DNA from 3 places in the Streptomyces sp. NPDC005866 genome. Region 2 is predicted to be linked to each of the others. Evidence: predicted binding sites of a transcription regulator. Region 2 holds the regulator's gene; each other region holds the start of a gene.
The links. Region 2 encodes HrcA, which represses chaperone genes, less so after heat shock. Its sites were predicted from a motif close to TTNGCACTCNGNNNNNCNGAGTGCNAA; they were not measured.
Positions count from the first base shown of each region.

Region 1: the regulator HrcA is predicted to act here: its motif matches at 1,884-1,910, upstream of groES (co-chaperone GroES).
Region 3: the regulator HrcA is predicted to act here: its motif matches at 1,541-1,567, upstream of groL (chaperonin GroEL).

Region 1 is NZ_JBEXWP010000015.1:158,167-161,442, forward strand. Features, by position in the region: gene groL (chaperonin GroEL) at 1-1,302, opposite strand, end outside; gene groES (co-chaperone GroES) at 1,430-1,738, opposite strand; gene ABZ396_RS23035 (polysaccharide deacetylase family protein) at 2,658-3,276, opposite strand, start outside.
Region 2 is NZ_JBEXWP010000031.1:79,424-82,699, forward strand. Features, by position in the region: gene ABZ396_RS34720 (DUF3097 domain-containing protein) at 1-65, opposite strand, end outside; gene ABZ396_RS34725 (MBL fold metallo-hydrolase) at 100-822, opposite strand; gene hrcA (heat-inducible transcriptional repressor HrcA) at 986-2,002, shown strand; gene dnaJ (molecular chaperone DnaJ) at 2,003-3,139, shown strand; gene ABZ396_RS34740 (nitronate monooxygenase) at 3,245-3,276, shown strand, end outside.
Region 3 is NZ_JBEXWP010000004.1:43,331-46,606, forward strand. Features, by position in the region: gene thrC (threonine synthase) at 1-290, shown strand, start outside; gene ABZ396_RS07100 (MoaD/ThiS family protein) at 340-615, shown strand; gene ABZ396_RS07105 (cold-shock protein) at 1,094-1,300, shown strand; gene groL (chaperonin GroEL) at 1,730-3,276, shown strand, end outside.

The sequences.
Region 1 (3,276 bases), on a different contig from region 2:
GCCGGTCTTGCCGAGGCCGTCCTCCAGCACCTTCGCGGCGTGGACGAGCGCGGAGCCACCACCGGAGACGATGCCCTCCTCGACCGCGGCGCGGGTCGCGGAGATGGCGTCCTCCAGACGGTGCTTCTTCTCCTTCAGCTCCACCTCGGTGGCGGCGCCGACCTTGATCACGCACACGCCGCCGGCCAGCTTCGCGAGCCGCTCCTGGAGCTTCTCGCGGTCCCAGTCGGAGTCGGTGTTCTCGATCTCGGCCTTGATCTGGGCGATACGGCCGGCGACAGCAGCGGGGTCACCGGCGCCGTCGACGACCGTGGTGTCGTCCTTGGTGACCGTCACGCGGCGGGCGGAGCCCAGCACGTCCAGGCCGACCTGGTCGAGCTTGAGGCCGACCTCCTCGGAGATGACCGTGGCGCCGGTGAGGGTCGCCAGGTCCTCCAGCATCGCCTTGCGGCGGTCGCCGAAGCCGGGGGCCTTGACCGCGACCGCGTTGAAGGTGCCGCGGATCTTGTTGACGACGAGGGTGGAGAGCGCCTCGCCCTCGACGTCCTCGGCGATGATCAGCAGCGGCTTCGAGGCGTTGGCCTGGATGATCTTCTCAAGCAGCGGGAGCAGGTCCGCGATGGAGGAGATCTTGCCCTGGTGGATGAGGATGTAGGGCTCCTCCAGGACGGCCTCCATGCGCTCCTGGTCCGTCACGAAGTACGGCGACAGGTAGCCCTTGTCGAAGGCCATGCCCTCGGTGAAGTCCAGCTCCAGACCGAAGGTGTTGGACTCCTCGACGGTGATGACACCGTCCTTGCCGACCTTGTCCATCGCCTCGGCGATGAGCTCGCCGACCTGCTGGTCCTGGGCGGACAGCGCGGCGACGGCGGCGATGTCGGACTTCTCGTCGATCGGGCGGGCCGAGGCGAGGAGCTCCTCGGAGATCGCGGCGACGGCGGCGTCGATGCCCTTCTTCAGGGCGGCCGGGGAGGCGCCGGCGGCGACGTTCTTCAGGCCCTCGCGGACGAGCGCCTGGGCCAGCACGGTGGCGGTGGTCGTACCGTCACCCGCGATGTCGTTGGTCTTGGTCGCCACCTCCTTCACCAACTGGGCGCCGAGGTTCTCGTACGGGTCCTCGATCTCGACCTCGCGGGCGATGGTGACACCGTCGTTGGTGATGGTGGGGGCGCCGAACTTCTTGTCGATGACGACGTTGCGGCCCTTGGGGCCGATCGTCACCTTGACGGTGTCGGCAAGCTTGTTGACGCCGCGCTCAAGGGCGCGACGGGCGTCCTCGTCGAACTTCAGGATCTTCGCCATGGCAGCGGGAGCCCTCTCGGAATTCTCGGGTGAACAAGACTGCGCCCCTGGCGCCCGGCTTCTCGGAGAATCGCGGGGGCCAGGGGCGCAGCTTCAAGCGGAGTGCTTGAGGTGGTAAGTCGCAGGCTTACTTCTCGATGATCGCGAGCACGTCGCGAGCCGAGAGGACGAGGTACTCGTCACCGTTGTACTTCACCTCGGTGCCGCCGTACTTGCTGTACAGCACGACGTCGCCGACCTTGACGTCGAGCGGCAGGCGCTCGCCGTTCTCGAAACGGCCCGGGCCCACAGCGAGGACGGCGCCCTCCTGGGGCTTCTCCTTCGCAGTGTCCGGGATGACCAGGCCAGAGGCCGTGGTCTGCTCGGCGTCGAGCGGCTGGACCACAATGCGGTCCTCGAGCGGCTTGATGGCAACCTTGGAGCTGGCGGTCGTCACGATCCGACCTCCCCCTTCGGAGATCTCACGGGGTTAACTGTCTGAGGTGGCGACCAGGTCGATCCGTCGTCGCGGGTGCCGGACCTGCCCGTCGCTTGTTGGCACTCTCATCTGCCGAGTGCCAATGCTGAGACTATGACCGCGATTAGCACTCGGTCAAGCGGAGTGCCAATTGCCTGCGGCGCGGCGCCGAAATTGGGTGACCGGAGCCGCGGCGACCGCCCCCGGGGGCTGCCGCCCCCAGCCCCCCGCTTCGGCCTGGACGGCCTCGTCCTCAAACGCCGGCGGGCTGATAGTTGCCGGACAGGCTGACAGTTGTGGCCGAGCGCCGTCCTCCGCTGACACCGGACGGCCGATGCTTGTGGCTGAGCGCCCTCCTCCGGGGACACCGAACCGGCTGATACGGGTGGCCAGCGGCATCGTCGTCGAAGGCGGGACGGGCCGACGCATGTGGCCGAGCGCCAACCTCCGCTGACACCGGACGGGCTGCTAGCCGTTGCTGAGCGCCATCGTCACCGAACGCCGGACCGGCCGGCGCTTGTGGCCGAGCGCCAACCTCCGGGGACACCGGGCGGGTCGATACGCGTGACCGAGTGCCGTCCTCCGCGAACACCAGACCGGCTGATACGCATGGCTGAGTGCCATCCCCCGCGGGCGCCGGACCGGCCGATGGTCGTGGCCGAGCGCCGTCCTCCGGGGACACCGAACCGGCTGATACGCGTGGCTAGCTCCATCGTCGCCGAACGCCGGAGACGGGCCGATCCTCGTGGCTGAGCACCGTCCTCCGCAGACACCCGACCGGGCGATGCTCGTGGCCGAGCGCCGTTCTCCGCGGGCGCCGGACCGGGCTGATATGCCATGCAGAGCGCCCTCGCGGCGATCGGCTGGTCGGCTGGTCTTGGTGTCGGGTCGCCTTCGGCTACAGGTAGTCCTCCAGGCGTCCCACCGTCAGGCCGCTTGCCTGTACGCGGCGGAGCAGGCGTGCCGTGCGCTCTCGTAGGGTCGGGCCGGTGGCCTCGTCCGGGCCGACCAGGACGATGTCGCCGGGGAGCAGGTGCTTCTCGCCATTTTCGTAGGTGATGCTGTCCGCCGTCATCGCCGCCCGCCACAGGACCACCGCCGTCACTCCGCAGTCGGCCGCCGCGCGGAGGGTGGTTGTGTCGTACGTGCCGTAGGGCGGGCGGAAGAGGCGCGGGCGGATGCCGAAGCGGGACTTCAGTTTGTCCTGCTGGCCGCAGATCTCGGCACGCTGGCCGGCGTACGGCAGGCCGGGGAGGGCCGCGTGGTCGAGGGTGTGGTTCTGGACGCTCGCACCGACCTCCTGGAGGCGGGCGAAGTGGCCGTAGCCGGGGCCGACCACGCTGTCCGTGAGGAACATGCTCACCGGGAGGCGCAGTTCACGGACCATGTCCACGAACCGGGGGTCCTTCTCGGCGCCGTCGTCGTAGGTGAGGAAGACGACCTTGTCGGCGGTGGGGATGTGGTCGACGACCGGGGGGAGAGTCGTGCGGAGGGAGAGCGGGTGAGGTGGGGGGTGC
Region 2 (3,276 bases):
GCTACCTCCGGTACCGGCTTCGGCTTCTTCCACGGTGGAGTCAGGTCGGCGGAGTACTGGCGCATTCGGATGACGATAGGAGAACCGGAGGCGGCGTGGTCACGACACGCCGAAACGGGCGGCCAGAGTGTCGCGCTGCCGTCGTACGAACTCCCCGTCCACCACCGCTCCGTGACCGGGCACGTACAAGGCGTTGTCGCCGCCGAGGGACAGGAGGCGGTCCAGGGCGGCCGGCCATCGGGACGGTACGGCGTCGGGGCCCGCCTGGGGGTCGCCGGACTCCTCCACCAGGTCGCCGCAGAACACCACCTCCGGGTCGCCCGGGACCAGCACCGCGAGGTCGTGGGCGGTATGACCGGGGCCCACGTCGGCCAGCAGGGCCTGGCGGCCGTCGCCGAGGTCGAGGGTCCACTCGCCGCAGACCGGATGGCGGGGCAGCGGCAGCGCGTCCGCCGCCTCCTCGGCCTCCGGGGCCGGCAGGCCGTTGCGGATCGCGTCCAGGCGGAGTTCCTCGCGGCCGTGCGCGAAGACGGCCTCCGTGCCCGCCGCCGCGTACACCAGGGCGCCCGCGAAGGCCGGGGCGCCGAAGACATGGTCGAAGTGCGGGTGGGTGAGCGCGAGATGGGTCACACGGTGTCCGGCCAGCTGCTGCGCCTGCGTACGCAACCGCGCGCCCTCCGCCAGGCTCGACCCGGCGTCCACCATCAGGACCGCGCCCGCCCCGAGGACGAGCCCGGCCGTGCAGTCCCAGCCCGGCAGCCGGCACCGGCCGACCCCCTCGGCCACCCGCTCCCAACCCAGCTCTTCCCAAGTCACCGTCATGCCGCGACGCTAGCTGCAGAACGTCCCGGGTACTGACCGGCCTTGCCCAGTCAGTACCCGACGGCCGTACACTGGGCCGGGGATGCTGGCACTCGCGTTCGCAGAGTGCCAGACGAAAGACCCGAAAGGCCGCGGGGACGACTTTCTGGAGGTGTGGCGCTGGATGCTGAGTGAACGCAGGCTTCAGGTATTGCGCGCCATCGTCCAGGACTACGTCGGCACCGAGGAGCCGGTGGGGTCGAAGGCGCTGACCGAGCGGCACAACCTCGGGGTCTCCCCGGCGACCGTGCGTAACGACATGGCCGCCCTGGAGGACGAGGGGTACATCGCCCAGCCGCACACCAGCGCCGGGCGGATCCCGACCGACAAGGGCTATCGGCTGTTCGTCGACAAGCTGGCCGGCGTCAAGCCGATGAGCGCGCCCGAGCGGCGGGCCATCCAGAACTTCCTCGACGGCGCCGTCGACCTCGACGACGTCGTGGCGCGGACGGTGCGGCTGCTGGCCCAGCTGACGCGGCAGGTCGCCGTCGTGCAGTATCCGTCGCTGACGCGGTCCACCGTGCGGCATGTGGAACTGCTCTCGCTCGCGCCCGCGCGACTGATGCTGGTGCTGATCACCGACACCGGGCGCGTGGAGCAGCGGATGGTCGACTGTCCGGCACCTTTCGGCGAGATGTCCCTCGCGGATCTGCGGGCCCGGCTCAACAGCCGGGTCGCGGGACGCCGGTTCTCGGACGTGCCGAGGCTGGTGGAGGACCTGCCGGACGCCTTCGAGGCCGAGGACCGCGGCACGGTCTCGGCGGTGCTCTCCACCCTGCTGGAGACACTCGTCGAGGAGAACGAGGAGCGGCTGATGATCGGCGGCACCGCCAATCTGACCCGCTTCGGACATGACTTTCCCCTCACCATCCGGCCCGTCCTGGAGGCACTGGAGGAACATGTCGTCCTCCTCAAGCTCCTTGGCGAGGCCGGGGATTCGGGCATGACCGTACGCATCGGTCACGAGAACGCCTACGAGGGACTCAACTCCACGTCCGTGGTGTCGGTCGGCTACGGTTCGGGCGGCGAGGCAGTCGCCAAACTCGGCGTGGTCGGACCGACCCGCATGGATTACCCGGGAACGATGGGAGCGGTACGAGCGGTGGCACGGTACGTCGGACAGATCCTGGCGGAGTCGTAAGTGGCCACGGACTACTACGCCGTTCTCGGCGTGCGCCGCGACGCGTCGCAGGAAGAGATCAAGAAGGCCTTCCGTCGGCTCGCTCGCGAGCTGCACCCGGACGTCAACCCGGATCCGAAGACCCAGGAGCGGTTCAAGGAGATCAACGCCGCCTACGAGGTGCTCTCCGATCCGCAGAAGAAGCAGGTCTACGACCTCGGAGGCGACCCGCTCTCGCAGAGCGGCGCCGCGGGCGCGGGCGGCTTCGGGGCCGGTGGCTTCGGGAACTTCTCCGACATCATGGACGCGTTCTTCGGTACGGCGTCGCAGCGCGGTCCGCGTTCGCGTACCCGCCGCGGCCAGGACGCCATGATCCGGATCGAGGTCGAGCTCGACGAGGCGGCCTTCGGCACGACCAAGGACATCCAGGTCGACACGGCGATCGTCTGCAACACCTGCAACGGTGAGGGCGCGGCGCCGGGCACCTCCGCCCAGACGTGTGACATGTGCCGGGGCCGTGGTGAGGTCTCGCAGGTGACGCGGTCCTTCCTGGGCCAGGTCATGACCTCCCGTCCCTGCCCGCAGTGCCAGGGCTTCGGCACGGTCGTGCCGACGCCCTGCCCGGAGTGCGCCGGTGACGGACGGGTGCGGTCGCGGCGGACGCTGACCGTGAAGATCCCGGCCGGTGTCGACAACGGCACCCGGATCCAGCTCGCCGGTGAGGGCGAGGTCGGGCCCGGCGGCGGTCCCGCCGGTGACCTGTACGTCGAGATCCACGAGATGCCGCACTCGACGTTCCAGCGGCGCGGCGACGATCTGCACTGCACGGTGACGATTCCGATGACGGCGGCGTCGCTCGGTACCAAGGTGCCGCTGGAGACGCTGGACGGGCTGGAGGAGGTCGACATCCGGCCGGGCACGCAGTCCGGGCAGTCCATCCCGCTGCACGGGCGCGGCATCACCCATCTGCGGGGCGGGGGCCGAGGCGACCTGATCGTCCATGTCGAGGTCACGACCCCGACCAAGCTCGACCCCGAGCAGGAGCGGGTGCTGCGGGAGCTGGCCAAGCTGCGCGGTGAGGAGCGGCCGCTGGGGCAGTTCCAGCCGGGTCAGCAAGGGCTGTTCAGCCGGCTGAAGGACGCGTTCAACGGGCGTTGACGGGTCGCCGTGAAGGGGCCACGCCCCTTCGGCCCCGAAATGTGTGGCATGTGCAAAGGGGCGGCCCGATTCGGTCTTGTTCGGAGGACGTGACAACATGCCGTCATGTCCTCCGCACTGACCGATCTCTTCCCACT
Region 3 (3,276 bases), on a different contig from region 2:
ACATCGCGCGCCGTACCGGCGGTGCGGTGGAGGACGTCACCGACGAGCAGGTCGTCGACGCGATCAAGCTGCTCGCGCGGACCGAGGGAATCTTCGCCGAGACCGCCGGCGGGGTGACGGTCGGAGTCACCAAGAAGCTCATTGAGAACGGGCTGATCGATCCGGCGAAGTCGGTCGTTGTACTGAACACCGGTGATGGACTGAAGACGCTGGACGCCGTGGCGGGCACCGGGCTTACGGCGACTATCCGGCCCACTCTCGAGTCGTTCCGCGAGGCTGGGCTGGCCTAGCAGGCAGTCGTCCAAAAGCAGGGCGTTGCTCTAACCGGAGGTTTGAAACGTGAGCGTCACCGTTCGCATCCCCACCATCCTGCGCACCTACACCGGTGGCCAGGCCGAAGTAAGCGCTGACGGGACCACCCTCGGCGAGGTCATCTCCGACCTGGAGAAGAACCACACCGGGATCGCCGCCCGCGTCCTCGACGACCAGGGCAAGCTGCGCCGGTTCGTGAATGTGTACGTCAATGACGACGATGTGCGCTTCGAACAGGGCCTGGAGACGGCCACCCCGGACGGCGCCGGCGTGTCCATCATCCCGGCCGTCGCCGGCGGCTGAGCCCCGGTGACCCCGCTGACCTGGCTGTCGTGATGGCCGTATGACCGAACATTACCTTCGGTAATACCCATCACCGACTGTTCATCCGATTGCCCCCTCCGTGAGAGAAGCGGAGGGGGCAATTCAGTGTGGTTGAGCGAGGTAGAGTTGGGGAACGCGCTCCTGATCTCCGGGGTGGAAGCCCCGGATTCATTCCGCAGGCCCGACAATAAGTAGCCAAAGTGTGCGGGTTATATGCGGCTTTTGCGGCTTTTATGCGGCCCGACTTGCCCTGAAGTCGGCCGAATTCTCACTACATTCCGGACCCTTCCGGTCCAGAATTCTCGTCCGATTGACCTGTTGCAGACGGCAGTTGGACAGATACATTCAGCCGCGGTCGACGCGTTCCGGCGCACGCCCCCAACCTGTGGGGGGTGAGGTCTGACCCGGATCCGCGAAGTGTGGATCTGTGCAAGGGCCAGTAATAGGGGAGTTAGGCATGGCTCAGGGCACCGTCAAGTGGTTCAACGCGGAGAAGGGGTACGGCTTCATCGCGGTCGACGGTGGTGCGGATGTTTTCGTCCACTACAGCGCGATTCAGATGGACGGCTACCGCACCCTGGAGGAAGGTCAGCGGGTCGAATTCGAGATCTCGCAGGGCCAGAAGGGGCCGCAGGCGGACATGGTCCGGCTCGCGACCAGCTGAAGCACGCGCCGACTGACAGCGTCGTTCTTCTTTCTTTGTCGGAGGGCTCGTAACCCATGGGAGCCATGGGTTACGAGCCCTTTGGCATGCCCGGGGCGAGCGCGCGAGCGCGCCACCGGGCGCGCGGCGCGGTGCCGGAGTCGAGGTGCGGTCGAGGGGCGGCCCAGTCCTCGGGAGGCGCTTGCGCCCGCCCGTCGCCCGACCGCCACTCCTCAACGAACACTCGCTTCGCGAGCGCGCCTTGCACTCTCGATGGGCGAGTGCTAATCATTGGCGTTAGCACTCTGAAGGTGAGAGTGACAAAGATGGACCGGGTCGGTGAGGCCCGCAGGCCGGGTGGGGCAAGGAACCCACGGGTCGGCGAGCCGTCCGTCGCGGGCGCGGGCGCGGTCCGAAGACTCACCCCCAGTCCTGGAGGGACCACTTCACATGGCCAAGATCATCGCGTTCGACGAGGAGGCGCGGCGCGGCCTTGAGCGCGGTATGAACCAGCTCGCCGACGCCGTCAAGGTCACCCTCGGCCCCAAGGGCCGCAACGTCGTCCTTGAGAAGAAGTGGGGCGCCCCCACGATCACCAACGATGGTGTGTCCATCGCCAAGGAGATCGAGCTGGAGGACCCGTACGAGAAGATCGGCGCCGAGCTGGTCAAGGAAGTCGCCAAGAAGACGGACGACGTCGCCGGTGACGGTACGACCACCGCGACCGTCCTCGCCCAGGCCCTGGTCAAGGAAGGCCTGCGCAACGTCGCCGCCGGCGCCAACCCCATGGCCCTCAAGCGCGGTATCGAGAAGGCCGTCGAGGCCGTCTCCGGTGCTCTCCTCGAGCAGGCGAAGGACGTCGAGACCAAGGAGCAGATCGCCTCCACGGCCTCCATCTCCGCCGCCGACACCCAGATCGGCGAGCTCATCGCCGAGGCGATGGACAAGGTCGGCAAGGAAGGCGTCATCACCGTCGAGGAGTCCCAGACCTTCGGTCTGGAGCTGGAGCTCACCGAGGGTATGCGCTTCGACAAGGGCTACATCTCGGCGTACTTCGCCACCGACATGGAGCGTATGGAGGCCGTCCTCGACGACCCGTACATCCTGATCGCCAACTCCAAGATCAGCTCCGTCAAGGACCTGCTCCCGCTCCTGGAGAAGGTCATGCAGTCGGGCAAGCCGCTGCTGATCATCGCCGAGGACGTCGAGGGCGAGGCCCTGTCGACCCTGGTCGTCAACAAGATCCGCGGCACCTTCAAGTCCGTCGCGGTCAAGGCCCCGGGCTTCGGCGACCGCCGCAAGGCGATGCTGAACGATATCGCCATCCTCACCGGCGGCGAGGTCATCTCCGAGGAGGTCGGTCTCAAGCTCGAGAACGCCACGCTCGACCTGCTGGGCCGCGCCCGCAAGGTGGTCGTCACCAAGGACGAGACCACCATCGTCGACGGTGCCGGCTCCACCGAGCAGGTCCAGGGCCGGGTCAACCAGATCCGCGCCGAGATCGAGCAGTCCGACTCGGACTACGACCGCGAGAAGCTCCAGGAGCGCCTGGCCAAGCTCGCCGGTGGCGTCGCCGTCATCAAGGCCGGTGCCGCGACCGAGGTCGAGCTCAAGGAGCGCAAGCACCGCATCGAGGATGCCGTTCGCAACGCGAAGGCGGCCGTCGAGGAGGGCATCGTCGCCGGTGGTGGCGTGGCGCTCATCCAGGCCTCCGCGGTGTTCGAGAAGCTGGAGCTCGAGGGTGACGAGGCGACCGGCGCCAACGCCGTGAGGCTCGCCCTGGAGGCCCCGCTCAAGCAGATCGCCATCAACGCTGGTCTCGAGGGTGGCGTCGTCGTCGAGAAGGTGCGCAACCTTCAGGTCGGCCACGGTCTGAACGCCGCGACCGGCGAATACGTCGACATGATCGCCGAGGGCATCATCGACCCGGCGAAGGTGACCCGCTCCGCTCTGCAGAACGCGGCCTCCATCGCCGCGCTGTTCCTCACCACCGAGGC